Regions from separate parts of the Pseudofrankia inefficax genome, predicted to be linked through region 1. Evidence: riboswitches for the same ligand, from Rfam matches in the RefSeq annotation. Region 1 holds a riboswitch; the other holds the start of a gene.
What was found. Region 1 has a riboswitch for ZMP and ZTP ahead of FRAEUI1C_RS18260 (phosphoribosylaminoimidazolecarboxamide formyltransferase). Riboswitches for the same ligand answer to the same signal wherever they lie in the genome.
Positions count from the first base shown of each region.

Region 1 (15,242 bases):
CATGTTCGCCATGATCCCGCGCGCCGCGGTGTGCGCCGAGCGGATCTGCGAGGTCCTCGACACCGAGACGACGCTGCTCGCGCCGGAGAACCCGGTCACCGAGCTGGACCGCCACGGCGAGCTGGAGCTGCGCGGCGTCGGGTTCCGCTACCCGGGCGCCGAGGCGTCCGTGCTGCGCGACATCAGCCTCGCCGCCCGGCCCGGCCAGGTCACCGCGATCATCGGCTCCACCGGCGTGGGCAAGTCGACGCTGATGTCCCTGATCCCCCGGCTGTCCGACGTCACCGAGGGAACGGTGCTCGTCGACGGCGTCGACGTCCGTGACATCGACCCGGCGCTGCTCGCGAAGACCGTCGCCCTCGTGCCACAGAAGCCGTACCTGTTCTCCGGCACGGTCGCGTCCAACCTGCGCTACGGCGACCCGGACGCCACCGACGACGAGCTGTGGCGCGCGCTGGAGACCGCGCAGGCGAAGGGGTTCGTCGAGGCGATGCCCGACGGGCTCGCGACGTCGATCTCCCAGGGCGGCACGAACGTCTCCGGCGGGCAGCGCCAGCGCCTCGCGATCGCCCGCGCGCTCGTCCGCCGCCCCGAGGTCTACCTGTTCGACGACTCGTTCTCAGCGCTGGACTACGCCACCGACGCGGCGCTGCGCGCGGCGCTGGCCCGGGAGACCGCCGCCGCGACCGTGGTGATCGTCGCCCAGCGGGTCGCGACGATCCGCGACGCCGACCAGATCATCGTCCTCGACGCCGGCCAGATCGTCGGCGTCGGCACCCACCACGAGCTGATGGCCGACAACGAGACCTACCGGGAGATCGTGCTGTCCCAGCTCACCGAACAGGAGGCGGCCGCATGACCAGCCCGAACGGCCGGCCGGGCGGCGCGCCGGCGCAGCGGGCACCGGTGGGCGGGCCGCCGATGGCCCGGATGATGATGCAGGGCGGCAACGTCGAGAAGCCCACCGACTTCAAGTCCTCGACACGCCGGCTGCTGCGCCTGCTCAGCCCGCAACGCCACCTCGTCATCCCCGCCGTGGTCCTCACCGCCCTCGGCGTCGCGCTCAACGTGTCCGGCCCCCGGCTGCTCGGCCACGCGACCGACCTCGTCCTGACCGGCCTGCTGTCCAAGCACATCCCCGCCGGGGTCAGCAAGGCGCAGGCCGTCGCGCAGCTGCGCGCCCAGGGCCACGGCACCCAGGCCGACCTGCTGTCCTCACTGAACGTCCGCCCGGGCCACGGGATGGACTTCGACGCGATCGGCCGGGTGCTGGCGATCGTCCTGGCCGTCTACCTGGTCGCCCTCGTCTGCAACATCCTGCAGGCCAGGCTCATCAACGCCGCGCTGCAGCGGATCCTGTCCGACCTGCGCACCGAGGTCCAGGCGAAGATCACCCGGCTGCCGCTGCGGTACTTCGACCGGGCCCAGCGCGGCGAGGTCCTCTCCCGCGTCACCAACGACATCGACAACCTCGGCCAGAGCGTCCAGCAGTCCCTCTCGCAGCTGATCCAGTCCGTCCTGCTGATCATCGGCGTGCTGTCGATGATGTTCTGGATCTCCTGGCTGCTCGCGCTGATCGCGCTGGTCACCGTCCCGCTGTCGATGCTCGTCGCCGCCCGGGTCGGGAAGCTGTCCCAGCCGCACTTCGTCAACCAGTGGCGCACCACCGGCCGGCTCGGCGCCCACATCGAGGAGATGTACACCGGGCACTCCCTCGTGCGGCTGTTCGGCCGCCAGGAGGAGGCCGCGGCGACGTTCGCCGAGCAGAACCAGAAGCTCTACGAGGCCAGCTGGCGCGCGCAGGCCCTCGCCGGGCTGATGCAGCCCGCGATGATGTTCATCGGGAACCTGAACTTCGTGTTCGTCGCGGTCGTCGGCGGGCTGCGGGTCGCCTCCGGGGACCTCTCGATCGGCTCGGTGCAGGCGTTCATCCAGTACTCCCGGCAGTTCTCCCAGCCGCTGACCCAGGTCGCCTCGATGGCGAACCTGGTCCAGTCCGGCGTGGCGTCCGCCGAGCGGGTGTTCGAGCTGCTCGACACCGACGAGCAGAGCCCCGACCCCGAGGTCCCGGCCCGCCCCGAGCAGCCCCGCGGCCGGGTCGCGTTCGAGCACGTCGCGTTCCGCTACGAGCCCGACAAGCCGCTGATCGAGGACCTGTCCCTGGTCGCCGACCCCGGCGACACGGTCGCGATCGTCGGCCCGACCGGCGCCGGGAAGACCACCCTGATCAACCTGCTGATGCGGTTCTACGAGCCCACCAGCGGGCGGATCACCCTCGACGGCGTCGACATCGCGACGATGACCCGCGACGAGCTGCGGGCGACGACCGGGATGGTGCTGCAGGACACCTGGCTGTTCGGCGGCACCATCGCGGACAACATCGCCTACGGCGCCCAGGGGGCGACCCGCGAGCAGGTCGTCGAGGCCGCGAAGGCCGCCCACGTCGACCGGTTCGTCCGGCTGCTGCCGCACGGCTACGACACGGTCCTGGAGGACGAGGGCACCGGAGTGTCCGGCGGTGAACGCCAGCTGATCACGATCGCGCGGGCGTTCCTCGCCGACCCGCAGATCCTGATCCTCGACGAGGCGACCAGCTCGGTCGACACCCGCACCGAGGTCCTCATCCAGCGGGCCATGGCGCAGCTGCGCTCCGGGCGGACCGCGTTCGTCATCGCCCACCGGCTCTCGACGATCCGCGACGCCGACACGATCCTCGTGATGGAGCACGGCTCGATCGTCGAGCAGGGCTCCCACCACGAACTGCTCGCCGCCGACGGCGCCTACGCGCGCCTCTACCAGGCCCAGTTCGCCCAGGCGGTCGCCGAGGTCTGACGGTCCTAGCGGGGCCCCGGCCCCGCGTGCGCTGGCCGCTGGTCGCCGTTTCGGCCCTGGCGTGGTTGTGATCTGGCTGGCTTCACGACCATCCGAGGGCCGAAACGGCGATCTCGGCACGAAGGTGCCGCCGGTCGGGCCGGGGCCGGCGTGGCGCGACGGCGGGCCGCCGGTCAGCGGTCCGGTCCAGGCCGGCCGATGGGAGGCCGTCCCGCGGCCACGGCCAGCAGCAGGCAGGGGAGCGCGGCCGCGGCGAACAGCCAGCGGGGGGACAGCCACGCCGAACCGGCCGCGTAGAGGCCGAACGTCAGGATCGCGACGGCCTCCATGGCGGCGCCGGAGATCGAGCTGACCGTGGCCCGGACCGAGTCGTCGACCCTGTCCTGCAGCCGGGCGTCCGCCTGCGCGAGCGCCCAGTAGAAGATCCCGAACGCGGCGGCGACGCCGACGATCCCCACCGGCAGCCCGGTGCCCGCTCCCACCGCGAGCAGGACCGCCGCCGCCGCGAGCGCCGGGCCGAGCCATCGGACACCCCGACCGGCGAGCAGCCCGCCGACGGTCGACCCGGCGGTCACCGCGAGCACCAGCAGCGGCACCAGGCCCTGCCCGGCGCCGGTACCGCGGGCCAGCAGCGGCAGGTACTCGTCCAGGGCAGCGACACCGGTCAGCGTGGCCGTCAGCAGCAGCACCCGCCGGACCACCGCGGACCGCCGCACGACCCCGAGGCCAGTACGCAACGTCGCGAGCTGACCCCGCTCGCCGTCACCCGCGCCCTGGTCGTCAGAGCCCTGGCCGTCCGGCGCCGGCTCGGCTGGCCCGCAGGTCCCGCGCCGGGGGGTTCCGGGCAGCGCCCGGCCGGCCGCCGCGCAGGCCAGCAGCGCCAGCACGCTGCACACGCCGACCAGCCGGTTGCCGCCGGCGGCGATCAGGGGGGCGGCCAGCGCGGTCGCGAACAGCTCGGCGGCACCACCGAACGCCTGGGCGCGCCCGGACAGCCGGGCATAGGCACCAGCCGCGCCGATCCGGTCAAGCTCGGCGTAGACAAGCGCCTGCAACGTGCCGGACCGCAGCGCGGTGCCCGCCCCGAGCAGCACGAACCCGGCGGCGAACGACCAGAACTCCGGAACGATGATCCACAGCGCGTAGCCGGCCGCCTCCAGCAGCGGGGCGAGGATGACCAGCAGCCGCCTGGACACCACGTCCGCCCACACCCCGGACGGGATCTCCACCAGGAACGACGCGGCCGACCACAGCGCGAACAGCGCCGAGATGCCCGCCGGCGACACCCCCGCGTCCGCGAACACCAACGCGTACACCGGGTAGAACGGCACACAGTCGGCGAGAAACGCATATGTATACAGCCGTCCGGCCAGGGCCCGCTCCGGGGCCGGCCGCGGCTTGCCGCCACCGCTCGATCTGCCGGTGGTGGATCAATGTCGCCAGGTCACACCGGCAGGCTACGGCCTTCCGCCCGCCTCCGCACCGGATTTCGCCCGCCCGCACGGGTCTGGGGGAGCCGGGTCGCCGGCCGGTGGCGTGAATCCGGCGACATCTGGCATTTCCGCCAGGGTCGGGGCGGCCCGCGGGTGCATAGCGTCCAGGACGCGGCCTTCGTGCTGGTCGAAGGCCCACCGACGTCCCCGGTTCTGGGCCGGGACTCGGCCCTGTCCGTCCACGGAAGCCGGAGCGACCCACTCGTGACCAAGATCCTGCTCAGCCTGCACGTGCTCGCCGCGATTCTCACGGTCGGCCCGGTCGCCGTCGCGGCGAGCATGTTCCCGCGGTATCTGCGGCTCGCCGCCGATCCGGCGGCCAGCCCGGGGGAGAGCGCCCCGCTGACGGTCGCCCGGACACTGCACCGGATCTGCCGGGTGTACGCGCTGGTCGGGCTCGCGGTGCCGTTCTTCGGGCTGGCGCTCGCCGGCCCGCTGCACGTCTTCGGCCAGGCCTGGGTCATCGTCTCGATCGTGCTCACCGCCGCCGCGGCCGCGCTGCTGGCGGCCGTCGTGCTACCCGGCCAGAGCGCCGCCCTCGCCACGCTGAGCCACCCCGTCGCCTCGCCGGCCGGGAGCGTTCCGGCCGTGCCGGACTCCGCCACCACGTCCGAGCCTGGCGTGGGCGCGCGGCTCGCTGGCCGGCTGGCGATGACGACTGGCATGTTCAACCTGCTCTGGGCCGCCGTCGTCATCATCATGATCGTCCGACCCGGGTCGACCACCGGCGTCTGAGCCCGGCGGCCGTCCTAGGCCGCCTCTCGCGGACCAGCGGCCAGTCCTTGATCACCGTTTTGGCCCTGTCGTGGTCGTGACCTGGCCGTTTCTGTAACCACCCGAGGGCCGAAACCACGATCACCAGCACCAACGGGCCGACGCGGGCCCGGGCACCCCGTTCACCGGCATGATCCGGCGCCATGGACCGACCTGAAGATCTAACGCCTACGCCGCGCGGGCGGCCTCGGGGGAGCGGAACGCGCGGCGGTAGGCCTGCGGGCTGGTCCCGACCAGCCGGCGGAACCGGTCACGGAACGCGGCGGGAGAGCGGAAACCGACCCGGGCCGCGACCCACTCGACCGGATGGTCCGTCGACTCCAGCAGCTGCTGGGCGCGCCGCAGCCGGGCCACCGCCAGCCACTGCGCCGGAGTGGTGCCGGTCTGCTCCCGGAACCGGCGCGACAGGGTCCGCGTCGACAGAGCGGCCTCCCGGGCCATCTCGACGAGGGTCAGCTCCTCGTCGAGATGGCCGGTGAGCCAGCGCAGCAGCGGCTCCAGCGACACCCCGTCCGGCGCCGGCGGCTGGTGCGTGATGAACTGCGCCTGCCCACCGGCCCGCTCCAGCGGCATCACCGACAGCCGGGCAGCGTCGGCCGCGACCGCCGACCCGAAGTCCGCCCGGACCAGGTGCAGGCACAGGTCCAGCCCGGCCGCCGCGCCCGCCGAGGTCAACACCCGCCCGCCGTTGTCGACGAACAGCACGTCCGGGTCGACGTCGACCGTCGGGTAGCGGGCGGCGAGCTGCGCCGCCCCCAACCAGTGCGTCGTGGCCCGCTGGCCGTCGAGCAGGCCCGCCGCGGCCAGGATGAACGCCCCCGAGCAGATCGACGCGACCCGCGCCCCACCCCGGCCGTCCGCCCCGGCCGCCGCCGCCCGCAACGCGTCCAGGACAGCCGGATCCACCGGGGCGCCGACGTCGCCGGTACCGGGGACGACCACCGTGTCCGCCGCGGCGAGCACGTCCAGCCCGTGGCGGGCGCGCAGCGTGAAGGTCCCCGCGTCGACGTCGGCCCCCGGCCGGGCCGCGCAGACGACAACCCGGTAGGCCGCGCTCCCGTCGGCGAGCCGCGCCCGGCCGAACACCTCCACCGGCACCGCCAGGTCGAACGGAACCACCCCGTCGACCGCCAGCACCGCCACGAGCCGCGAGGCCGCTCCGGTTGTCATGGCCGAAATCTAGGCCACCGCCGGATTCCCGCCACCAGGGACCCAGGCAGACTCCCACCCGAGCCACCACCTCCAGCGCGCCCGCCGGTGGTTCGCGCAAACCGTCCAACCCGGGCAACCCCGGACCGACGGGGCAGCGTCTGTAGGGCGGGAGGTCACATGGGACCAGCGGACGGCGACGACGGGTTCGTCGCCTACTTCCAACCGCGCACCGCGGGACTGCTGCGGTTCGCCTACCTGCTCACCGGCGACGCGGGGGAGGCCGAGGACCTGACCCAGACGACGCTGACCCACGTCTACGTCGTCTGGCGCCGGGTGTCCGGCCACGCCCGGCCCGACGCCTACGCCCGCCGGGTCATGGTCAACGCGAACGTGAGCCAGTTCCGCCGCCGCCGCGTCCACCACGTCCTCGTCGAGCGGCCACCCGAGACCGCGCAGGCCTCGGCGCAGCTCGCCGCCGTCGAGGATCGCGCCGAGCTGGCCAAGGCCCTCGCGGCGCTGCCACCCCGCCAGCGGGCGGTCGTGATCCTGCGCTACTGCGAGGACATGCCGGAAGACGAGGTCGCGGCGCTGCTGCGCTGTTCGACGGGCACGGTGAAAAGCCAGGCGTCGAAGGGCCTCGCGAAACTGCGCGCGGACCCGGCCGTCGCTGCCCTTGGCCCACCGACGCTCGCGACGACACCACCGGGCCGGGTCACCCTCAGCAGCGCCGCCCGCGGGAAGGAGACCCCGTGAACCCCACCCGTCACCCCTCGGACCACCGCGACGACGACGCCGACCGCGCCACCGCCGACTGGCTGCGCACCGCCGCGGGCCAGGTCCACGCCACCGCGCCCGACAGGCTGCTGACCCGGGCGCTGGCCGCCGCCCCGGCGGCCCGGCGCCGCCGGCGCCTCGCCGTCGCGATCCCGGTGACCGTCACCGCGTTCACTGTCGCCGCGGTCGTCGCCGCGACGGTCCTGCTGACCGGCGGTGGTTCCGCGGTCAGCCACGTCTCCCAGCCCCTCGCGGGCCGGCCCGCCGGCACCCTCCCGCCGACCCTCACTCCCGGCATACCGGCGATCGTCGCGAGCGTGGGAACGAGCCCGCCGACGGTCGCGCCGACCCAGCAGGGCCCGCACACCACCGTCCCGCCCCCGGCGACAGCACCCCCTTCGCTGACCACGGTGCCCAACGTGGTCAGCAGAAACGGCACCGACGCGACGGCCACGCTGCGGGCCCTCGGCTTCACGGTGAGCCAGACGTCGGTGTGCGGCTCCACGGACAGCCCGGCCGGCCAGGTCCTCGCCCAGCAGCCCGCCGCGGGAACCCGGGCGGCCGCGACCGCGACCATCACCCTGCGGGTGGCCGCCGCATGCGCCGACGTGCCCAACCTCGTCGGAACCACCCCGGCCACGGCGAAGACCACCCTGGAGGCCGCCGGCTTCCAGGTCTGGCTGGACGGCCCGTGGACCTGCTCCACCGGCTACGGCAGCGTCACGGCCCAGAGCCCCACCGCCGGCACCCGCGCCGCCCGGGGGAGCACGGTCAGCATCACCTACGCCTGCGTGCCCCCAGCGTCCGTCGCCGCCAGCCCCTGACCGGTCACCACCTCGCTCGCCCTGTCCTGTCATCCCGCCTCTCCGGCTGACAGGACAGGGCGAGCCCCGCCCAGCTGGCGGGACGGCCACACAGCCAGCGGGCCGGTCTTGTTACGGTGCGGGAGGCCGCTACTGGCGCGGGTGGGTCACCACCGGGGAACGGCCGCGTGACCGTCGACGCCGACCGCCTGGGCCCGCGACGCGAAGGAACCCTTTCGCGTGAGGTGGGCGATGAACCTGCGGTACGGCATGAACCCCCATCAGCGGCCGGCGACGGTCGAACCCCTCGACGGCACCGCACCCGTCCGGGTCCTGCACGGCGAGCCCTCCTACATCAACATGCTGGACGCGCTCGGTGGCTGGCAGCTCGTCCGCGAGGCGGCCGGGGCCCTCGGCCGGCCCGCCGCCGCCTCGTTCAAGCACGTCTCACCGGCCGGAGCCGCGCTGGCCGGAGCCCTCGACGCGGCCATGACCGAGTCCTACAGGCTGGGCCCAGGGCCGGCCGGGGCGCTGACCAGCGCCTATGTGCGGGCCCGCGACACCGACCCGAAGAGCTCCTACGGTGACTTCGCCGCGGTCTCCGCGCCGGTCGACGCCGAGCTGGCCGACCTGTTGCGGCGGCTGGTCTGCGACGGGATCGTCGCGCCCGGCTACGAACCGGGCACCGTGGCGACGCTGTCCGCGAAGAAGAACGGCGCGTTCGTCGTCCTCGAAGCCGACCCGGCCTACCAGCCACCCACCCAGGAGGTCCGCGACGTGTGCGGGCTGCGTTTCGTCCAGCCACGGGACGACGCCGTCCTGGACCGGACGACGCTCGCCGACGTCCAGGTGGGGACGGTGCCCGACGGCGCGCGCGACGACCTGCTCCTCGGCCTGATCGTGGTCCGCCACACCCAGTCGAACTCGGTCGCCTACGTCCGCGACGGGATGACCCTCGGAGTCGGCGCGGGCCAGCAGTCCCGCGTCGACGGTGTCCGCCTCGCCGGCGCGAAGACCGACACCTGGTGGCTGCGCCGCCACCCCCGCGTCCAGGCGCTGACCACCGGCGGCGACCGGAAGATCCAGGACCGGATCAACGACCAGATCAGCTACCTCGACGCGGACCCCGCCATGCGTGAGGACGGCACCGGCCCGGTACCGCTGACCGGCGCCGATCGCGCACGCTGGCTGCGCCAGCTCGACCAGGTCGCGCTCGCCTCCGACGGTGCCCTGCCGTTCCCGGACAACATCGACCACGCCCACCGCCACGGCGTCCGCTACATCGCCGAACCCGGCGGGTCCACCCGCTCGGCCGACGTCGCCGCCGCCTGCCAGGACCGGGGGATCGCGCTCATCCACACAGGCCTGCGCCTGTTCCGCCACTGACCTTTTCCGCCACTGACCTTGCCAACGCCGCGCGCCGCGTTCCGCCGCTCCCGGCACGCCGTGATCGGGGTAGCTCTGGCTACCCCGATCACGGACGTGATCGGCCCAGGCCGGTTGCCAGCCGGGACCAGGCTTCATGATCATCGGGCGTGTGGGGGAGCGGAAGGCTCAGCGCCGCGGCCGTCAGCGGCTCGGCGGCCCCCTTGATCCCCGTTTTCGCCCTGGGGTGGCCGCGAAACATGCTCGGCGACGACCACCAGAGGGCCGAAACGGCGATCATGGGGACGCCGAAGGCGAGCGGGGCCGGCGTCAGCCGGCGGTCTGGGCGAGCTGGGCGGCGAGCGCGTCGGCGTGGCGTTCGGCGCGTTCGGCGCGGGACCGGGCGTCGGCGCGGGCCTCGGCCAGCACCGCCATCCGCTCCTCGGCCGCCGCCCGGTCGGCCTCCCGCGCCGTCGCCGCCTCGGCCCGGATCCGGCCGACCTCGGTGTCCGCCGCGGCCCGCACCCTGGCCAGCTCCTCCCGGCCCCGGCCGAGCTCGTCGGCGGTCTCCCGGCGCAGCCGGTCGGCCTCGGCCGCCGCCTCGGCCCGGACCCGGTCGAGGGTGGCCGCGGCACCAGCCCGGTCCGCCGACGCCGCCTCCCGCAACGCGGTCAGCTCGGCGCGCAGCTCCGCCTGCGCCTCGGCCGCCGACGCGGCGTCACGGCGGGCGCCACCGAGCTCGGCGTTCGCCGCGGCGAGCTGACCGCGCAACGTCGCCATCTCCCGTTCCGCGGTCGCCCGGATCGTCGCCAGCCGGGCCGCCGCGTCCGCGCGCGCCGACTCGGCCCGCTCGTCGGCCTCGGCCCGCGCGGTCGCGACCTCGGCCCGGGCCTGGGCCCTGGCCGTTTCGACCTCCGCCGCCGCCTGGGCGCGGATCTGGGCGATCTCCTCGGCGGCCCGGCGTTCGGCCTCTCCCGCGGCCTCCCGGGCGGCGAGCGCCGCGGCGTCGGCCACAGCGAGGCGTCGTTCCAGCTCGTCGAGCGCGGCGGTCGCCTCCGCGGTGACCGCCTCCGCGTCCGCCCGCGCCACGGTCTGCTCCCGGGCCGCCGCCTCGGCGCGGACCGCGCGGGCGGTCGCCTCACCCACCCGGCGGGCCGCGTCCGCCTCGGCCGCCTCCACCTGCGTCTCCGCCGCGGCGACGTCACCCAGCCGGCCCAGCGTCGCGGTGAACGCCTCCAGCGTCCGGCCGAGATCGGCGGCCAGCGTCCCGACGTGGGCGGCGAGCTCGTCGGCGCGCAGCCGGGCCACCGCCACCGGCCGGGTCTCGGACCGCCCGGGCGCACGGCTGGCCGGCACGCCCCCTCCGGCGGTCCGGCGCGGGCCGTCACCTGCCTCCGGCCCGCCGTCGGCCGCGGTCAGCGCGGCGATCTCGCGGCGGCGGCGGTAGGCCGACAGCCGGGTGTGCGCCGGGTCGTCGCAGTACGCGGGCGGCCGGCCGGGCCCGTCCGCCGGCGCGCACGGCCGCCCACACCCCGGATAGCCACACACCGCCCCGGGCACCCCGTCCGACGCGTCCCGGAGCGCGACGAGACGGCCGGCGTCGTCAGTGACGCCGGCCGCCTGACCGAACTCTCCCCCGACCTCCGCCCCCAAATCCCCACTGTTGTCCCGTGTCGCCGCCGCTTCCACCTTCGCGCCCCCTCCACCAGTTTCGTAACGTCCAGACCGTAGCAGAGACGAAACGCTACGACGGAACGAAACGCTATTGATCGGGAGACGAAAAGTCTGACGCGCGATAAGCTTCGATTCTCGGGCGTCAGAATCTGGACCGGGGGAGCAGCTTTCAGCCGCGCTGCGGACCGCACGGCGGCCAGGGCCCGACCAGTCGAGGTCGCGGCGATCGTCGCGGTCGTCGGTCATGTGTCGGCGCTGCTGGGACTATGGCTGCGCCTACGATCACGGGCACGTCAGGCCGACGCGCACCGGCGGGTGCGGACCAGGTCGCCGAGCGCGGTGCGACCGCGGTCGATGAGGATCTGGTCCTGGTTGCGCAGGCCGGTGGTCAGGTAGGACACGGCCAGCCGGGCGGTCAGCAGGAGCAGCAGCCGCTGCTCATCGTCGGTCAGGGGGCGGCCGTAGCCGTCGAGGTACGCCTCGCGCAGGTGCGGCTGGCTGGGCCACAGGGCGCCGCGGAGCCAGATCATGTCCTGGACGGCGAGGCCGTGTTCGGCGGTCTCGAAGTCGATCAGGGCCAGGGTGGTGGTGACCTGGTCCCAGAGCCAGTTGCGCGGTGCGGCGTCGCCGTGGAGGTAGACCAGCGGGAGGCCGGCGGCCAGGGCGACCAGGTCGTGGGCGACCTCGGCGACCAGTTCCCGCTCGTCGGGGTGCAGCAGTTCCTCGGTGGCCTTCAGGCACAGTGCCGCCTCGGCCGCCTGTGCGGTCATCGAGGCGGTGACCTCCTTCCGGGCGCCCTCGGGTGCAGTCTCGGGGTGGTCGTGCCAGCCCCGCAGCAGGGTGCCGCCCAGGTGGTGGACCCGGGTCTCGATATCGGGGTCCAGCGGCAGCCCGCGCACCACGGCGCCGGGGACCGCGGTGGTCAGCAGGGCGAGGGTGCGGGTGTCGTAGGCGATCAGGCGGGGGGCCGCGGTGGGGGGCAGTGCCGCCCTGGCGTGGCGGTGGGCGTGGATCTCCCGCTCGAAGGCGCGGCGTGAGGGGCTGATCTTGGCATAGACGCTGGTGCTCTCGCCGTCCACGCGCCAGACCTGGGAGGTGCCGCGCGGCCAGGAGGTGTCGGTGGCCCGGGTGGCGCCGGGCAGGTGCTGCTCGGCCCAGCGGTGCAGGTCCTCGGGGATCGGCGCGGCGGGGGTCAACAGGGTCTCCAAGGGTGCGGTCGATCAGCTGCTCCGGAGTCCACTCCAGCCGCACGCCGGCCACCCTAACTGGACGATCACGGCAGGTTAGACGCCAATCACCCAAACGGGCCGAGCGTTCGAGATGTCACTCAGAGCTACTTTGCGGCTGGTGACACGCACCCGAATCCCGGGCCGTCAACACAGCCATCTGAGGGCCGAATCGGCGATCAAGGCAGGCGGCTGCCGCGCGCCGGGATGCAGATGGCGTGTCGTGACGTCAGGGCCTCGGGGCGGCCAGCAGCTCCAGCTCGGCCGCGGTGAGCCGCAGGCCCGCGGCGGCGACGTTCTCCTGGAGATGCCCGGGGTCTCCCGTTCCCGGGATGGCGAGCACGTGCGGTCCCTGCGCCAGCGTCCAGGCGATCCTGACCTGGGCCGTGGACACGCCGTGGGTCGCGGCGACCCGGCGCACCGCCTCGTTGTCACCGCCGGCCGCCCTGGCACCGGCCGGGCCGCGAGCGCCGGCTATCGAGAAGAACGGCACGAACGCGATGCCCAGCTGGGCGCAGCGGCGCAGGACGTCCTCGCTGTCCCGGACCTCCAGGCCGTAGAGGTTCTGGACACAGACCACCGGGGTGATCGCCCGCGCCTCGGCGAGGTGCTCGACGGTCACGTTGGAGACGCCGATGTGACGGATGAGCCCGGCGTCGCGCAGCTGCGCGAGTGCGCCGACGTGCTCGGCGATCGACTCCTGCGAGGACCGGCGGAAGTTCACCACGTCGAGGTGGTCGCGGCCGAGCTGGCGGAGGTTCTCCTCGACCAGCCCGCGCAGCTGGGCCGGGGTCGCCGTGTACCACTCGCCCCACGGGTGGCGGCCGCCGCCGACCTTCGTCGCGATGACCAGGTCGTCCTGGTAGGGCGACAGCGCCGTGTGGATCAGCTCGTTCGCCGAGCGGAGCGAGGAGAAGTAGAACGCCGCGGTGTCGATGTGGTTCACACCGAGTTCCCGGGCGAGCCGCAGGACCTTGATGGCGGTGTCCCGGTCGCTCGGTGTGCCGAGGTCGAACGGCGCGCTGCCCGTCAGGCGCATGGCCCCGAAGCCGAGGCGGTGCACGGTCAGATCGCCGAGGCGCCAGGATCCGGCCGCCGACGCGTCGACGCTGGCGGTCATCGATGGGCCTCCCAAGGGTCGCGGTAGCCGTCGTCGCACAGGATCCGAGCCGGCCTCCCCTGGGCCGCGCGCTCAGAAGGCGGTGTTGGCGAGCCAGCCGGTCCAGAGGCCGTCATCGCCGACGATCTCCAACGAGCCGTCGTCGGCGGGCAGGCGGCGCAGCAGCGCGAGCAGCAGGTCGGCCGCGGCCGCGCGGACGGCGGTGTCGCCCTTGCCGTGGCCGTGGTCCCAGGTGATCCCGCCCGGCCCGCCACGAACCGTCCATTCCCCGTCGGAGCCGAGGCCGCCGTCGGTCGCGTGCAGGTGCAGCGTGGCGCCGTCGCGCAGGGCGGTGCCGTCGGGGCGGGCGGCGAGAAGGCCGAGCCATTCGGACACCCCGTCCGCCGCGAGCGCCGGCTCGACGGTGTAGCCCGTTCCCAGCGCGAGGGCGGCGTCGACGCGGTGGACGACCGCCTCGTAGAGCCGTCGCCGGACCCACCAGTGGGCCGGCCGCGGGCCGGTGAACGTCCACACCGGCGCGTCGGGATCGACGGCGACCGCGTCGAGCAGCAGCGCCGGGCTCTCACGCAGCCAGGCCACCGCGCCGTCGGCCGGTGGCTTGCCGCCCGCGACCGTGCGTGGGTCGATGATGTCGACGGCCCGTGCCTCGACCATCGCCGCGGCCCAGCGATGACCACGCCCGACGTGGCGCATCAACTGGGTCAGGTCCCAGCCCGGGCAGGTCGGAACCGGCGTGGCCAGATCGGCGTCGCCGAGCAGATCGGCGAACAGGTCGTTCTGCTCCACCAGAGCGGCAGCGTGGTCCACGACTGGCACCGTACGCCGATCAGGCATCCGGACACGCCGCGGGCCAGCCGGACTCGACGGGCCCGACGCGAGATGTCGCAAGGCCCGGGCGGTTAGAGAAGGTCCTCAAGCCGGGTCGCGACCTGGCGGTAGCGGCTGACCGGGACGAGGTGCACACCGGCGAAGGCGCCGCTGTCGCGCAGCCGCAGCACCTGGTCGCAGGCCGCTTCGACCCCGGCCGCCCGGTCCCGTTCGACCGCCTGGACGAGGTCGTCGGGGATGTCGATGTCGGGGATGGTCGCGGCGAGGCGGCGGGCCATCCCGGCGCTCGCGAGGACCATGACGCCCGCGTAGACCGGTAGTTCGACCGGATGGGCGTCGCGCCAGCGCAGCAGGGCGTCCACCGAGTAGCTGACCTGCACGAACAGGAAGTCGGCCGCTCGTTTCCAGGTGGGCAGTGGACGCAGGCCGGCCGCGGCGCCGACCCGGAACGCCGGCGTGTCCGCGAACACCGGGTCGGCGCTGGCCGCGCGGGCCTCGTCCATCATCGCGCGCACGGTCAGGTCGCTGGTCCGGTTCCCGGCGGTGGGTTTGTCGCCGTGGACGAACAGGAACTCCTCGACGCCGTAGGCAGCGGCGGTGAGCAGGTCGCGGCGGAAGCCGAGCAGGTTGCGGTCGCGGGAGTTCACGCACGCGATGCTGCGCCCGCCCATCGTCGCCACCTCGTGGGCGACGGCGATGCTCGACACCGTCGCGCGTCCGATGTGGTTGTCGGGAATCAGGAACGCGTCGGTGACGGGGCTCAGGACGCCGATCTGGTGTCGGGCGTGGGTCAGGTCCGGCCGGGTCGGCGGCTCGATCTCGCAGATCAGCTCGAAGCCGCGCTCCGGACGTTCGTGACCCGCCGTGGATTCCTGCACCCGGACAGGATAAGGCGCCACGATCCGCCCACCGGCCACGGCCACGGCGAGCCGGGCAGCGACTGCCGGTGCAGGCGGCCCGTGGCTGTTCCCCGCGCCGGGCCCGGACGGGTTCACGGGTCCCTCAAGGCCGATCCGGCCGACATCCGCGCCACTGTCGACGAGCTGCTGGCCAAGGGACTGCTCGTCACGCAGGGCCCGCACATCCGGCCCACGGACGCGGGGCACGCGCTGATGGCCACCGTCACCGCGGAGACCGCCCCGGTGACCGCCCGCGTCTGGGGTGGGATCTCCGCCCGGGAACATCGGTGCCGCCATCGGCA
Region 1 is NC_014666.1:4,503,717-4,518,958, forward strand. It holds gene FRAEUI1C_RS18225 (ABC transporter ATP-binding protein) at 1-859, shown strand, start outside; gene FRAEUI1C_RS18230 (ABC transporter ATP-binding protein) at 856-2,832, shown strand; gene FRAEUI1C_RS18235 (MFS transporter) at 3,006-4,163, opposite strand; gene FRAEUI1C_RS18240 (hypothetical protein) at 4,530-5,060, shown strand; gene FRAEUI1C_RS18245 (GlxA family transcriptional regulator) at 5,268-6,269, opposite strand; gene FRAEUI1C_RS18250 (SigE family RNA polymerase sigma factor) at 6,429-7,004, shown strand; gene FRAEUI1C_RS18255 (PASTA domain-containing protein) at 7,001-7,849, shown strand; ZMP/ZTP riboswitch at 7,968-8,050, shown strand; gene FRAEUI1C_RS18260 (phosphoribosylaminoimidazolecarboxamide formyltransferase) at 8,069-9,214, shown strand; gene FRAEUI1C_RS18265 (hypothetical protein) at 9,524-10,846, opposite strand; gene FRAEUI1C_RS18270 (aminoglycoside phosphotransferase family protein) at 11,161-12,063, opposite strand; gene FRAEUI1C_RS18275 (aldo/keto reductase) at 12,323-13,213, opposite strand; gene FRAEUI1C_RS18280 (maleylpyruvate isomerase family mycothiol-dependent enzyme) at 13,286-14,020, opposite strand; gene FRAEUI1C_RS18285 (methylenetetrahydrofolate reductase) at 14,113-14,919, opposite strand.

Region 2 (15,242 bases), 1.8 Mb from region 1:
CGCCGATCCGCGTGAGGGCTTCGGGAGCGTGTCGTCGGCCGGGCGCCGCGGGGGCGGCGCGACTCCCGGCCCCGGCTGTCCTCCTGCCGGCTCGGCTGTCGCCAGGCCCGCCCGGCCCGCTGCCCGGGCCGCCTGAAGCTCGGCCTCGGTCGGCGCCGCCAGCAGGCGGTACAGATCGTCCACGTAGAGGTTGTTCTCGTACATCTGGGTCAGCGAGCTGAGCATGCTGGACACCCCGCCCTGCACGCTGGAGGCCGCGGTGCCGTAGAGCGTGAGATCACCGAGGGTCAGCGCGCCGGCGGCGGCCTGGAGGGCGACGTACAGGTAGCTGCCGGAGCGGGCGATCTCACTGACCAGGCTCCAGCCCAGCTCGGCGAGCTGACGGCGGATGGACAGCTCCCGGAGCCGCTGGTTGTAGTTGGCGGACAGTAGGCGGAACCGGTCGACCAGGTAGGGGCCGAGGTTGAAGAGCTTGATTTCCTTGGCGTCGTTGTCCGTCGTCAGCAACCGCTGCAGATACATGATTCGCCGGTTGACCGGCGAGGTCCACCGGCTGCGGGCGTAGGTCCACGAGCCATACCGGGTGTCGACGACGAACGCCGGGATCGGGGCGACCAGCACGATCAGGCCCAGCCACGGGTTCAGGCCGATCAACAGCCCGATCATGCTGGCGAAGGTCACCAGCGTCTGGAGCAGCCCGAAGAACGTGGTGAGCGTGTTGAACGGCCTGGTGCCCTGGTCGGCCGCCCGCTGCAGCAGGTCGTAGGACTCGGACTGCTCGAAGAAGCTGAGCTCCAGCTGACTGGCCTTGGCGACGACCATGGTCGAGACGGTCAGCGACAGCCGGTCGGACAGGACACGCTGGACGATCGACCGCGCCGCCGTCAGCACCTCGCTGACCGTGTAGACGACGAACTGGGTGACGGCCAGCCAGAAGACGACGCGGGTGGTGGACGTCGTCGCCAGGTGTGGGCTGCCCGGCAGCGGCAGCACCAGGTCCGCCCGGTCGGGCCGGTGCGACGCACGGATCTCGACCGCGTGCACCACGGCGTCGACGAGCAGCCGGGCCGTCGACGCCGTCAGCGCGGGGAACAGGCCGACCACGACGGTCAGCAGCGCGAGCATGACCGTCGCCCACGGGCTGGCCTGCCAGCACAGGCGCAGCACCCGGGGCAGCCCGGCGGCCGTCGCGACGGCGCTGCGGACGCCCTTGCGGAATCGTTCTCGCCGCGGCAGCCGCGCGGGTGGCGGTGGGTCGGGGATGTCGACCGGCCCGGTCAGCCCGCTCGGCAGCCCGGAGTCGTCAGGTTCGGGTGCGCCCCTGCCACGGCGGCGCCGCGGTCCCGGCATCCATCCCCCTTAGCGGATCGCCGGCCCCGACCGGCTGGCCACCAGGCAGCCGGTGACGAGTCTCGTGGCTCGCGCCACCTCTGACGGACGCGACACCGGTCGCCGTTCGGCTCCTTGCCGGCCCATCCTGCCTCGCCACGGTTGTCGGATACGTGCCGTTCGCGCACAGCCGACGTTCCGCGACCCAGCCACCGGCACGAGTACCGGGCGCGGGCCCGGTCACGCGCGTCGCGACCGCGGCCCAGCGCCCGACTACTTTCGGTTACCAGGATCGCGAGTCGGGTAGGGGCGAGGTTATGCGTGAGAGTCCCTCAGCCCGGCACGGGCAGGGCGGACGATCGCCAGCCGCGGCGCGCCACGACCCCGCACCCGACGGGTCCGCCTGGCCGGCGCATCCGCCGGACCCGCTGGCGGCCGCCGTGGCTCGCCGCCAGCGGCCGGGGACCGCGACGCCGAAGGCCACCCGGGTCCGCCACGCGGGCGCCACCCGGCCGGGCCGGGCCAGGTCCCCCCTGGCTCCCGCGCCCACCGTCCCTGCCGAGCCCAACCTGCCCGCAGCTGTTTGGAGCGCCGCGCCGGCGGCCGAGTCTCGGCCGTCGGCCTGGCGGCGGTGGCGGGCCATCGTGCTCCCGCTCCTGACCCTGGCCGCCGTGATGGGCGTCGAGCTCAGCACCCGGCAGTGGACCTACATCGGGTACACCGTGCTGGTCCCCATGGTCGGCGCGAACCTCGCCGGGCCACGGTTGACCTCGATCTTCGCCGGTCTCGCGCTCGCCGCGGGTGGGTTCTCGGTCTGGTGGGAGGACCTCTGGGATCCGTCGCACGGCGGGGTGCCGGCGCTGACCGCCCGCATGGTCGGAATCCTCGTCGGCGGGGCGATGGCCGTCCTCGCCAGCCGCTACAACACGGGCCGCGAGACGAAGCTCGCCAACATGACGCAGGTCGCCGAGGCGGCGCAGCGCACGATCCTCTCGGACATGCCCGCGAGCTCGGCCACGGGACTGCGCCTCGCCGTCCGCTATGAGAGCGCCGCGACCGAGGCGATGGTCGGCGGTGACCTGTACGAGATGGTCGACAGCCCCTGGGGGACGCGGCTGCTGCTCGGCGACGCTCGGGGCAAGGGACTGGACGCGGTGCGGCTCGCCAGCCGGGTGCTGGGCTGTTTCCGGGTCGTCGCCCGTGCCAGGCCCGATGTCGGCATCATCGTGGCGGATCTCGACAGCGAGGTCCGCTCGTCGGCTGGGCTGGACGACTTCGTGACCGCCATCGCCGTCGAGCTCGGCCCGAACCAGCTCACGCTCGTCAACGCCGGCCACCCCGACCCGGTGCTGTGGCGCGACGGCCACGCCCGGCTGCTCGCCCCGCCGGAACGCCAGCCGCCGCTCGGGCTCGGCGCCGCCGCGGTCGGCGCGCTGACCGTCAGGCTGCGGCCCGGTGACCGCCTGCTCCTCTACACCGACGGGATCGCCGAGGCGCGCGACCGGGCCGGAGCCTTCTTCCCGCTGCTGACCGCCGCCAGCCAGGAGCTCGGCCGGGCAGGCTCGCTCGAACAGGCACTGGGGCGACTGGTCCGGACGGTCCAGGACTGGACCGGCCACGGCTTGCACGACGACATGGCCCTGCTGGCGGTCGAGGTGCCGCCGGACCTGGGCCCATCACACCGAATCGACGCAGGAGGACGGAGGCGACGGTGATGGCACCATCTCTGACCGAGCTGGGGGTGCGCCTGCCTGAGCCGGTGCTCGACCACCGGCCGGGCGAACCGGTACCGGAGGCCGAGTTCATCGAGGCCGCGATGCGCTGGCACTTCGACCCGGCCACCGGCTCGCCGTTCTGGCTGCGGGTGGCCGACCAGCTGGGCTTCGACCCGCGGCGCGACGTGCACAGCGTCGCCGACCTGGCGAAGTTCCCCAACCTGGTCGACCTGCTGCGCGAGATCCCGGCCCATGACCTCATCCCCCGCGGCTACGGCCCGGACCCGGGGATCACCGGGGTGTACGACAGCGGCGGCACGACCGGGCCGCCCAAGCGGGTCGTCTTCCTCGACGACTGGATGGACTGGCTGAACGACTACCTCACGGCCGACATGACCGCCCGCGGCTACCCCACCGGCGTCGACTGGCTGGCGGTGACGCCGAGCGGCCCGCACATGTTCGGCGCCTTCCTCGAACGGGCCGTTCGCCGGGTCGGACGGATGAGGTTCACCATCGACCTTGACCCCCGCTGGGTGAAGCGGTCCATCGCCGAGGGCCGGCCCGACGAGGCCGACCGCTACGCCGAGCACCTCGTCGACCAGGCCACGCATGTGCTCACGGCGCAGGACATCCGGATCATGGTCATCACACCCCCGCTGCTGGAGCGACTGGCCCGCCGCGAGGACCTGGTGGAGCTCGTCAACGCCAAGGTGCGGATCATCGAATGGGGCGGCGCGCACCTCGACGCGGACAGCCGCTACCTGTACATGACCGAGATCTTCCCCGAGGTCGCGCTCTACGGCCGCTACGGCAGCACGATGATCCTCGGCGCCGCCGTCGAGCGCCTCGGGATCACGGCGCAGGACCGGTGCGTGTTCGACCCGCCGTCGCCCTACATCACCTTCTCGGTGGTCGACCCGGACACCGGCCGGCCGGTCGAGTACGGCGCCCGCGGGCAGGTCGTGATGAACCACGTCAGCCGGTCCGCGCTGCTGCCGAACAACCTGGAGCGTGACGAGGCCACCCGCGTCGAGCCGGTGCCGGGGTCCATCCAGATCGGCGACTCGGTCGCCGACGTCGCGCCGCTGCGGGAGTTCGGCGGCGGGACCGTCATCGAGGGGGTGTACTGATGACCGCCGCCGGCCTGTTCCAGCTGGACGCGCTCGGTCCGAACGGGCCCTTCCGGTCGAGGGAGCCACTGACGATCAACGACGTGGCCGGGGCGCCGGTCGCCGAGCTGAGTCTGGTGCCCAGGGTGTTCGTCCACCGGGCCATGGCCGCCCTGCGCCGGGCGCCGACGATGCCGTACGAGGAGCGGCTGGCGGCGCTCACCCGCGCGGGCGAGGCGTTCGAGCGGGGAACGCCGGCCGGGCTCCCGACCGAGGACTACGCGCGGCTGGTCAGCCGGATCTGCGGGATGCCGATCGCCGTGGTGCGCGAGGCCGCGAAGCAGATCGCGCGCAGCCTCGCCGGAGCCGGCCCGGACGCGGGCTGCGCCCGGCCGACGGCCGCCGTCGAGAGCTGGCGGGACCCGGCGACCAGGTACGGGCGGGCCGTCTGGACCCGGCGCGGGGACGTGTTCGGGGTCCACGCCGCCGGCAACCACCCCGCCGTGCACGCGCTGTGGCCGGAGGCGCTGGCCCTCGGCTACCGGGTCGCCGTCCGGCCGTCGCGCCGCGAGCCGCTGACCCCGTTCCGCCTGGTCAGCGCGCTGCGCGACGCTGGCTTCGGCGCCGACCAGGTGGTGCTGCTGCCGACCGACCACACCGTGGCCGACGACATTCTGCGCGAGGCCGACCTGTCGATGGCGTACGGCGGGGACGACGTGGTCCGCAAGTACGCCGCCGACAGCTCGGTCCTGCCACAGGGCCCGGGCCGTTCGAAGATCCTCGTCTCCGGCGGCGACTGGCGCCCGCACCTCGGCATGATCGCCGACTCGGTCGCGGCCGGGGGCGGCACGGCGTGCGTGAACGCGACCGCGGTCTTCGTCGACGGCGACCCGACGCCCCTGGCAGAAGCCCTCGCCGAACGGCTCGGGGAGCTGCCGTCCCTGCCCTCGACGGACGAGCGGGCGGTGCTGCCCATCCAGCCGATAGCCCAGGCCCGGGCGATCGAGAGGTACCTGCTCGACCACGCGGGCGACGCCACCCCCCGTCTCGGTGGAACGGGGATCGTCGACCCGCTGCCCGACGGTGGCGCCGCGCTGCGGCCGGCCGTCTTCCAGGTCGACCGCTCCGACGCCCCGCAGACCGGCATCGAGCTGGGTTTCCCGTGCGTCTGGGTGGCCCCGTGGTCGGCGTCCGACGGGGTCGGGCCGCTGCGCGACAGCCTGGTGCTCACCGCGCTCACCGACGACGCCGAGCTGGTCGACCGCCTGGTGGACGACCCGACGATCAGCAACGTCTACCTCGGGGACACCCCGACCTACTGGATGCGCCCCGACGTCCCGCACGACGCCTACCTCGGCGAGTTCCTCATGCGCACGAAGGCCGTCGCCCGCCCCTGACGGCCCGCCGGGGCCGCCCGTCCGCGCCGGCCCTTCCGTCATGATCGCCGTCTGCGCCCTCGACTGGTCGTGAGCTGGCTCAGCCAGCAACCACTTGAAGGCGAAAACACCGATCACTCAGCCTCCGACACAGCCGAGCCTCGCACCCGCCGAGCTGGGGCGCGCCGACGCCGGTCAGGCCCGGACAGCGTCCGGCCGCCGGAGCGGGGCTGGACTGGCCCGTCATCCTGTGGCCAACCCGCAGGCGGCTTCCCGCGGGCTGCGGCTCAGTCGCCCTCATAGAGGCGGCCCAGGTCGACCAGGACGACGCTCGGGTCGCTGGCGGCTCCGGCGCGCAGTTCGTCCGTGAATCCGACCGCGGAGAACAGCAGCAAGCGGGTGTTGGACACGTCGAGGTTGTTGGTCCGCTCGACCAGGTGCGTGCCTCGGCGCAGCCGGTCCAGGTGTTCAAGACCGAGCTGGACGCCCCACTTCGCCTCGCCGAGGGCGACCAGCCGGCGGCGCTGGCCGTCGGCCGGCCCAAGCGCCACCACGTCGAACTGCATCAACGCCCGCTGGTCGTGATCGTGAATTGCACCATGTCCGACTTCGCCGAGATCGTCAGTACCCAGGGTCTCCGCGGAGGCGTACCCCGAGGTCCAGGTTCGGCAGATCTCCTCGAAGTTGGGGCCGAGGACCTGGGAGGCGAACGTCGCCCGGCGTCCCGACCAGGTCCGTGCCGCCTGTCCCCGAGCCTCCAGCTGGCCGAACACAGGGCGCACGACGGCGTGGTAGAACGCGATCAGCGGCTCCGCGATGCGCCAGACCGGCCGCCGGTCACGCAGCAGGTCGTCGGCCTTGATCAGGAAGCCGGCGTCCGCCAGCACCGTGAGCGGGTGGCCGAGTTCGTCCGCGCCGCGGCCGACTGCGTTCGAGATCGCTCCCCGGGTGACCGCACCGGTGGCCACGGCTGCCAGCACCGAGCTGTACAGCCCCGGGTCGCGCAGGTCCGGCTCCTCCGCGAGCAGGTAGCGGGCCTCGCGGAACAGGGGCGAGTTGCGGTTGAGAACAGTACGGACGACCCAGGCGTCGAAGTCGTCGACACCACGCGGGGCGTCCCGGCGCGCGAAGTCACGGTAGGCCGGCGTCCCGCCCACGACCGCGTGCAGCCGTGCCGCGAGCAGCGGGTCCTCGATTTCCCAGAACTCTCGGGCCAGGCGGAAGTCCAGCGATGGAACGACGAGTTCGAGCGCCGCCCGGCCGCGCAGAGGCGCCGATCCGGCCAGGAGCCGGCCCATGACACTCAGCGCGGAGCCGCAGAGAATCAGGCGGGTTCGTGACGCGGTTCGCTCGGCGCGGCGTGGACCGAGTGCCGCCTGCACGGCCGACGGCAACTCGGGCACGGCCTTCATGAGGTACGGGAACTCGTCGATGACGACAGTCGTGGGCGCTCCGGAGCCCAAGCCAAGCACGGCGTCGATCGCGTCCGGCCACGAACTGAAAGCCAGCGGAGCGGCGGCGCCGGTGTGGGCTGCGAAACGCTCGCCGAACAGCCGCAGCGACTCGGCCGCGGTTCCCTCCAGAGCCTGGTGGTAGAGACCGCCGGTCTGCTCACAGGCAGCCTCCAGCAGGAAGGACTTCCCCTGCCTGCGACGCCCGGTGACGACTCCCAGCGTGGCTCCGGGAGTGGAGTCCTCGCAGAAGCCCTCGAGCGCCGCCCACTCCTCGTCCCGGTCGAACATGTCCGCAGGACGTTCCATGCCCACCGCCAGCCTAGTGGAACTGTACTTACAGTAAGTGTACTTCCACTAGGCAACCCCTGGTGGGAGGCATGATCCGCGGTCTCAGGCAGGGCGGGCGGGGATGAACCGGGGGTCGGTATCAGCCCAGGGGCGTGCCGTGGAAGTCGACGATGGCCTGGGCTATCGGGACGAGGTCCTCTTCGAGGGCGAAGTGGCTGGTGTCGAAGAAGCGCAGCTCGGAGTCGGTGACCGCCTGGTGGATCGCCTCGGCGCCGGCCGGGACGAAGAACTGGTCGTTCCTGCCCCAGGCGATCAGGGTCCTGGGCTGGCGCTCCCGCAGGAAGGCCTGCCAGGCCGGATACAGCGCGATGTTCGTCGGGTAGTCCGTGATCAGCGCGCGCTGGATCCGCTGGGAGTCCGGGTGCGTCAGCGCGTAGGCGTCGAGGTTCCAGGCGTCGGGGCTCAGCAGTTCCGGGTCGCGGGCCCCGGCCTGGTAGAGGAACTTCGCGAACTCGACGGTCACGGTCTTGTCGGCCATGGATTCCTGACCAGCCTGATCCTCGTCGCCGGGCGCGGCGGCCTGCTGGGGTGGGAACCCTTCCAGGAACAGGTTGGCGTTCTGGACCACCAGCCCGGCGACCCAGTCCGGATGCCTCACCGCGAGTCGGAAGCCGACCGGGCCGCCGAAGTCCTGCATGTAGAAGACGAACCGGTCGAGGCCGACCTTCTCGACCCACTGCTCCATGACGTCAGCCAGGTTGGCGAATGTGGGTACCCACTTGTCCTCGGCGGGGAACTCGCTGTTGCCGCTTCCCGGATAGTCGGGAGCGAGCACGTGGAAATGCGGGGCGAGCAGCGGGATCAGGTTGCGGTACATCGACGACGAGGAGGGGAACCCGTGGAGCAGCACTATCGCGGGCCGGCCCGGGTCGCCCGCCTCACGGTAGAAGACACGAATGCCCCCGACGTCGACCGTGCGATGGAGGACGGGCGGGGCTGAGGCGACGACTTTATCGGTCAAGGGAGGCTCCTTTGCCGGGGAAGTACCGGCGGAAACGCACGGACGGTGCGTCCGTCGCGGACTGGCTCATGACGCGTGCTGGAGCCTGAGAAAGCGCGCTCCCGCGGTGCCGGTCATGATGGAGTACGAAGACCGGGCCGCGAGGAAGACGAGCGTGCCGGGAACGACACTCTGATCGAGCACCCGCATCTCGCCTTCCAGCATGAAGAAGAACTCGCTCTCCGGGTGGCTGTGCTCACGCTCGTGATGCCCGGGTTCGTACTCGACCAGCATCGCGAGCGGCACGATCGGAGATCCGGTCTGGAAGCGCTTGAAACGCACTCCTGGCTCACCCTCTGCCGACTTTCCCCGCCAGGCGTCGGGAACCTCTTCCCAACCGAGCTCATTGGTGTCGGTGAACGTTGCGGCCATGGCAGTCCTTTACCGTGCGGAAGGCTTCGTCCGTCCACAGTGTGTGAGTCGCGGCCGCCTCCCGTCGCCGCGCTGGCGGCCAGAGATTCGACTCCGCCGGCCAGGCCGCGTCACGGACCAGAGTCGACCGCTCCCGGCCCGCCACGGCCCTGCACCGTCCCGACCCCGCTGCCGGCAGGACCCTCCGCACCGGCCTTCTGCTGGCAGGACGCTGGTGTACGTGTGTCCTAGAGTTCCGGACGTGACCGCCTTCGCGCCGCCAACCGCCGTGCACCAGATCGACATGCGACGGGGTTCGGACGTCCGGGCCGGCGTCTACCGGTTCGACATCGGCGAGGACGTCGTCACGGGCTGGCACACTCATCACTTCCACGAGGTCGAGTACGCGATCGAGGGTGTCGCGGAAGTCGAGACCGAGTCCGCGCGATTCCTGCTGCCGCCGCAGCAGGCCATGTGGATACCCGCGGGCGTGGCTCATTGCCCCACCCTGACGAGGGTCAAGACCGTGGCGGTCTTCTTCGACCCATCCATGGTGCCCGGGACCCACGACCGGGCCAGAACCCTGGCCGCCGCCCCCGTCATTCGCGAGATGATGATCTATGGCGAACGCTGGCCGATCAACCGGCCTTCCGGTGACGCGACGGCGGACGCCTACTTCGAGGTGCTGGCCACTCTCGTCTTCGACTGGCTCGACCACGAGATTCCGCTCAGCCTGCCCACCACGACCGACCCCGTCGTCAGTGCGGCCATGGACTACACGAATGCCCATCTGGACCAGGTGGAGCTCTTCGACGTCTGCCGCGCCATCGGGGTATCAGACCGGTCGCTGAGGCGGGCCTTCTCGGCCGTCACCGGAATGGCCTGGCGCGACTATCTCCTGCAGAGCAGGCTCATGCGGGCGATGGCCATCCTGGCCGAGCCGGGCCCGACCATCCTGGAAACCGCCACCAGGGTCGGCTTCGGAAGCGTCAGCGCGTTCACCCGGGCGTTCCGGCGGCACACGGGCGAAACCCCGACGTCCTACCGGCGCCGGGTGCTGGCGGGCCGAGAGCGTTCGACGGTCTCGCGTTGACCGGGAACACGAGTCCGGCCGCCGGGTGAGCCCGGCGGCCGGATCGGTGTGAGGCAGGGCTACCGCCCCGCGGTGGGTCAGACCCAGCCGGGCATCGGGTAGTTCGCGGTGAGGTCGCGGACCTCGCCGGCGATCTGGGCCAGGACGGCCTCGTCGCCGTCGGCCGCCGCCTTGACGGCCTGGTCCATCCACGCGGCGATCTGGGCCATCTGCTCCGGCCCCATGCCGCGGGTGGTGACGGCGGCGGTGCCCAGCCGCAGGCCGGACGGGTCGAACGGCTTGCGGGTGTCGTACGGGACGGTGTTGTAGTTCAGCTCGATGCCGGCCCGGTCGAGCGCCTGGGCGGCCGGCTTGCCCCCGATGCCCTTGCTGGTCAGGTCGACCAGGATCAGGTGGTTGTCGGTGCCGCCGGACACCAGGTCGAAGCCACGGTCGGCGAGCGCGGTGGCCAGCGCCGCCGCGTTCGCGACGATCTGGTGGGCGTAGGCGCTGAACTCGGCGGTCGCCGCCTCGCGCAGCGCGACCGCGATGGCCGCCGTCGTGTGGTTGTGCGGGCCGCCCTGCAGGCCGGGGAACACCGCCTTGTCCAGCGGCGCGGCGTGCGCGGCGTCGGACATCAGCATCGCGCCGCGCGGGCCGCGCAGCGTCTTGTGCGTGGTCGTCGAGATGACCGGGGCGTGGCCGACCGGCGACGGGTGCGCGCCACCGGCGATCAGTCCCGCGATGTGCGCGATGTCGGCGACGAGCACGGCGTCGACCTCGGCCGCGATCTCGGCGAACGCCGGGTAGTCGATCGTCCGCGGAATCGCGGTGCCGCCGCAGAAGATGACCTTCGGCCGCTCGGCCAGCGCCACCTGGCGGACCTCGTCCAGGTCGACCCGGCCGGTGTCCTGGCGGACGCCGTACTTGACGCTGCGGAACCACTTGCCGGTGGCCGAGACCGACCAGCCGTGGGTGAGGTGGCCGCCCATCGGCAGCGCCATGCCCATGACGGTGTCGCCGGGCTGCAGGAAGGCCAGGTAGACGGCCAGGTTGGCCGGCGAGCCCGAGTAGGGCTGGACGTTGGCGTGCTCGACGCCGAACAGCGCCTTGGCCCGCTCGATCGCCAGCGTCTCGATCGGGTCGATGAACTGCTGGCCCTCGTAGTAGCGCTTGCCGACGTAGCCCTCGGAGTACTTGTTCGTCAGGACCGTGCCACTCGCCTCGAGAACCGCGTTCGAGACGTAGTTCTCCGACGCGATCAGGCGAATCTTCTCGTACTGGCGGCGGGCCTCGGACTCGACCAGGTTCGCGATCTCCGGGTCGGCGCTGGCCAGGTCACGGATCGATGGCTGGTGCATGGGAAGACCTCCAGGAAGTGGCTGCCCGGCCCGCCCGCGTCCACACGGCCGGTTCCGCCAGCGGTGCCTGGCAGGAGTGTCGGTTTCGCGTGGGCCACCGGCGGACGATCGCGCTGCGGGCAGGAGTCGTCCGGCCGACGGCACCAGATAGCCGGTGCCGCTTCGGCGGCACCCAGGCGCACGGTGCCTCGCCGATCGGTCGCTTCCCGGTGGTTGATTCCACCCGAGCACGCCAGTCGCGACTCACCCCGAAGTCTAGCCGGTCGCCCCTCAGGAGCAGACGGTGCCGGGCTTCGGTACGACGAGATTCACCAGGTAGTCATCCACCGCGTCGTGGACGCACGTGCTCGGTCCCTCGTAGGCGCCGTGCGTGTACGAGCGCCACGTCAGCAGCACGCCGCTGGACAGCTGGGACGCGAGCGAGCGCGCCTCCGGGTACGGCGTCGCCGGGTCGCCGGTGGTGCCGACCAGCAGGATCGGCGGAGCGCCCTTGGCCAGGAAGGGCCCGGTGTAGCGGGAGGCCGCCCGGACCTTCCAGAAGGCGCAGGTCAGCCCGCCGAGGGCCAGCGTGTAGCCGATCCGGGGCGCCGCGACGGCCAGCCGCGCCGCGAAGCGCCGGTAGGCCGCGAGATCCGTCGGGTAGCTCTGGTCGGCACAGTTGATCGCGGTGTTGGCGTCGAACGAGTTGTCGTAGCTGCCGTCGGGCCGCCGGCCGGACTGCTGGTCGGCCAGCGAGAGCAGCACGGAGCCGTCGTTCGCCGTGTCGGCCAGCCCCAGCGCCAGCGCCAGGATCGGCCACTGCTGCTGGCTGTACAGCAGTTGCAGGACGGCGGAGGTCAGCACGCCGCTGTCGACCGGGCGGGTCGTGTCGACGTCCTTGCCCTGGGCGTAGATCGGGTGTTTCGCGATCCGGGCGACGAGCCGGTCGTAGTGGCCGAACGGGTCGCCGTCGCCGAAGGGGCAGGTGGTGTCGCGGGCGCAGGCGGTGAGGAAGGCGCTGAGCGCGGCGTCGAAGGCCTTGGCCTGCAGCAGGGTCTCCGCGAAGGGATCGGTGGTCGACATCCTCGGGTCGACCACCGCGTCCAGCACCAGGGCACGCAGGTGAGTGGGGAACAGCGCGGCGTAGGTGGCGCCCAGCTCCGACCCGTACGAGGCGCCATACGCGGTGAGCCGCCGGTCGCCGAGCGCGGCGCGCAGCACGTCCACGTCGCGGGCCGCCGCCTCCGTCGACAGGTAGGGCAGCATCCTGCCGCTCCAGCGCTCGCAGCCCTCGGCGACCCCCCGGTCCGACGCCGCCGTCCCGCCGAACCCGGCGGGCACACTCCCCTCCGTCGATCCCGGGACGGCCCGGCGCGCCGGCACGCCCACCAGGACGTCGGTGAGCTCCGTGGCCTTCTGGGCGTCGGTCAGGCAGCGGACCGGCGCGCTCGCGCCGACCCCCCGCTGGTCGAACCCGACGATGTCGAACCGGTCACCCACCACGGTGTCGAACAGCTGCGGGTACGTCTTGATCGAGTTGACGCCCGAGACGCCCGGCCCGCCCTCCAGGTAGACCAGCGAGCCGATCCGGCGGGCGGGCTCGCGGGCCGGCCGGCGCACCACCGCGAGGCTGATCGTGCCGGCCGCCGGGTTCGCGTAGTCGAGCGGCACGGGAAGCGTCGCGCACTGCACGCCGTCGCCGCAGGCCCGCCAGGCCGACAGCCGGCCGACGCCGGTCGACGGCTCGGCCGCGCCGGCCGCCGGAACCGGCCCGGCGGCACCCGCCACGGCGATCACCAGCGCCGCCGCCCACGCTCGGGGCCGGCCGGGCAGCCGGCGCCGCATCCCACCCGCGCCCGGCCCGCCCGCGCCGGGCCCACTGGCACCGGATCCATTGGGGCCGCCGTCCTGGTTGCGCCTTGGCTGGTTCACGGGACCTCGGCTTCCGCTGGAAGGCTTGCGGTCTGTGCCAGCGGCCGGGCCACCTCCACCCGCCCGGCACCTCGACCGCCTCGACCGCAGGTCACGTTCCGTGACGACTGCGTCGGCTCCGTCCCCGGTCCCGGGCGCGGGCAACCCTCCGGCACCGGAACCGCCCGGGCCGCGTGACCCGTCCCGAGACGATCCCGGCGAACGCTCCGAACAGGCGCTGGAGCGGACGGGTTGGTGCGTTCGGAGCGTCGAACCGAGAGACTCCAGGGCATGGACTATCCCGCGATGTTCCAGACGCAGGCCGAGGCGCTCATCGACGCCGCGGCGGGGAACCTCGACGCGCCCGTGCCGTCCTGCCCAGGCTGGGACAACCGCCGGCTGGTCAGCCACGTCGCCCGGCTGCTGGCCTCCACCGCGGCGCACCTGCCACGCGGGGTGGTCGACCCGCCGGCGTTCACCGAGCGGCCGCCGGCACAGGACGAGGCGCTGGTGGCGCACTACCGGGCGTCGCTCGCCGCGACCCTGGCGGCGTTCCAGGCCGTCGATCCGGCTGCTCCCGCCTGGAACTTCACGAACGCGCCGCAGGTCGCCGGTTTCTGGCCGCGCCGGCTGACTCACGAGCTGCAGATCCACGCCTGGGACGCGGCGAACGCGGTCGGACCGGCGCCCGAGCTCGATCCGGCGCTGGCCGCGGACGGCATCGACGAGGTGCTGCGGGTCCTGCTGCCGGCGGCCCGCGCGGCCGGGCTCACCTCCCACGCCGAGGGCACGGCGCACGTCCACCTCACCGACCCGCTGTTCACCGGGACGCCGTCGGTCACGGACGAGGCCGCCGCGCCGCCGGCGCCGAGCGGTGAATGGATGGTCGCGCTGGCCGGGGACTCGGTCGAGGTCAGCGAGGGGCACGAGAAGGGGGACGCGGGCCTGCGTGGCCCCGCCGGCCCGGCGCTGCTGGCGATCTGGGGTCGGACCGGCTTCGACGGCCCCGGCCTCACCGCCTTCGGCGACCAGGACCTGCTGACGGCGCTACGGCCCGGCCGCTGACGCCGACCCCCTGGCCCGGGTGACGGGCGGCCGGCCCGCCGGCCAGATCAGGAGCCGAAGTTGGCCTGGATGCGCTGCAGAAGGTAGTCGCGCGCCGTGATGTCCGGATAGCGCCCGGACGGGCTGGAGATGACGACGTCGGTGTTGGCCTGGGCGAAGAACGCCAGCGAGTAGCGCGGCCCGGCGTACTCACCGGGCACCGGTAGCCGCACCCGGTGGAACGTCGAGGGCAGCGCGTCGTCGCTCCAGCGCATCAGCATGTCGCCGATGTTGCAGGTGATGGCGTCCGCCGTGGCCGGGACCGACGTCCACCGCTCGGCGTCGGCCTCCTTGCCGGGCAGGACCTGCAGGCCGCCCTCGCCCTCGCGCTGGAACAGCAGGGTCAGGCAGTCGAAGTCGGTGTGCGCGCCGGCCCGCCAGAGCCCCGGCGTCGCCTGGGCCTCGGGCGGCACCGGGAAGTAGTGCAGCAGCCGCAACGTGCTCTGGTAGGTCGGCGCGGCCGGGTCGTGGGCGGCGGTGAAGAAGTCACGCGGGAAGCCGAGCCGGTCGGCGAAGCAGGACAGCACGAGCGTCGCCACCTCCCAGCACCGGCGCTCGAAGCCGAGCATCGTCGCGGCGAAGCCGTCGAGCTCCGCGTCGGTCGGCCACAGCCCGGCCATCCGCGGCCGGGTGACCTGGTAGGACTCCTTCTGGTCCGGGGTGCCGGTCGAGGGACGGATCTGGGTGAGCTTCTCCCAGCCGGCGTTGGTGCCCTTCAGCAGCGCGTACTGGCCCTTGACCTCGTCCGGCAGGGCGAACAGGGCCTCGGCCGCGCCGAAGGCCCGCTCGACCTCGGCGAGGTCGATCCCGTGGTCGACGAGCTGGAAGAACCCGATGTCGGCCGCGGCGGACCACAGCTCGCCGGTGATCGCCTCGCGCCGGGTCTCGACGTCGCGCAGCGAGACCCGCCGGATCTCCCGGTCGGTCGCCTCGGTCCCGGCGCCTCCCATCCGGCTCTCGCGCGCCAGTTCGGTCAGGGCGTACTCCGGTGTGGTCATCACGTCGCTCCAGGTCGGACGGCTCGGCGGCGCGCACCGCCCCTTTCTAGGTTGGGCTGGGGCGTCTGGCTCCGCCGGGGTTTCTACCCATGGCCTGCGACACAGTCGCGGGCTACCCGCCAGGCCGGGTGCCGC
Region 2 is NC_014666.1:6,332,526-6,347,767, forward strand. It holds gene FRAEUI1C_RS25525 (ABC transporter ATP-binding protein) at 1-1,350, opposite strand, end outside; gene FRAEUI1C_RS25530 (PP2C family protein-serine/threonine phosphatase) at 1,974-3,044, shown strand; gene FRAEUI1C_RS25535 (phenylacetate--CoA ligase family protein) at 3,044-4,174, shown strand; gene FRAEUI1C_RS25540 (aldehyde dehydrogenase family protein) at 4,174-5,550, shown strand; gene FRAEUI1C_RS25545 (AAA family ATPase) at 5,817-7,289, opposite strand; gene FRAEUI1C_RS25550 (alpha/beta fold hydrolase) at 7,411-8,292, opposite strand; gene FRAEUI1C_RS25555 (cupin domain-containing protein) at 8,359-8,703, opposite strand; gene FRAEUI1C_RS25560 (AraC family transcriptional regulator) at 8,918-9,775, shown strand; gene glyA (serine hydroxymethyltransferase) at 9,853-11,115, opposite strand; ZMP/ZTP riboswitch at 11,279-11,365, opposite strand; gene FRAEUI1C_RS25570 (alpha/beta hydrolase) at 11,386-13,026, opposite strand; gene FRAEUI1C_RS25575 (maleylpyruvate isomerase family mycothiol-dependent enzyme) at 13,297-14,070, shown strand; gene FRAEUI1C_RS25580 (isopenicillin N synthase family dioxygenase) at 14,118-15,107, opposite strand; gene FRAEUI1C_RS25585 (LysR family transcriptional regulator ArgP) at 15,220-15,242, opposite strand, start outside.
Region 2: linked by a shared signal. The riboswitch ahead of glyA (serine hydroxymethyltransferase) and the one ahead of FRAEUI1C_RS18260 (phosphoribosylaminoimidazolecarboxamide formyltransferase) in region 1 are both predicted to bind ZMP and ZTP.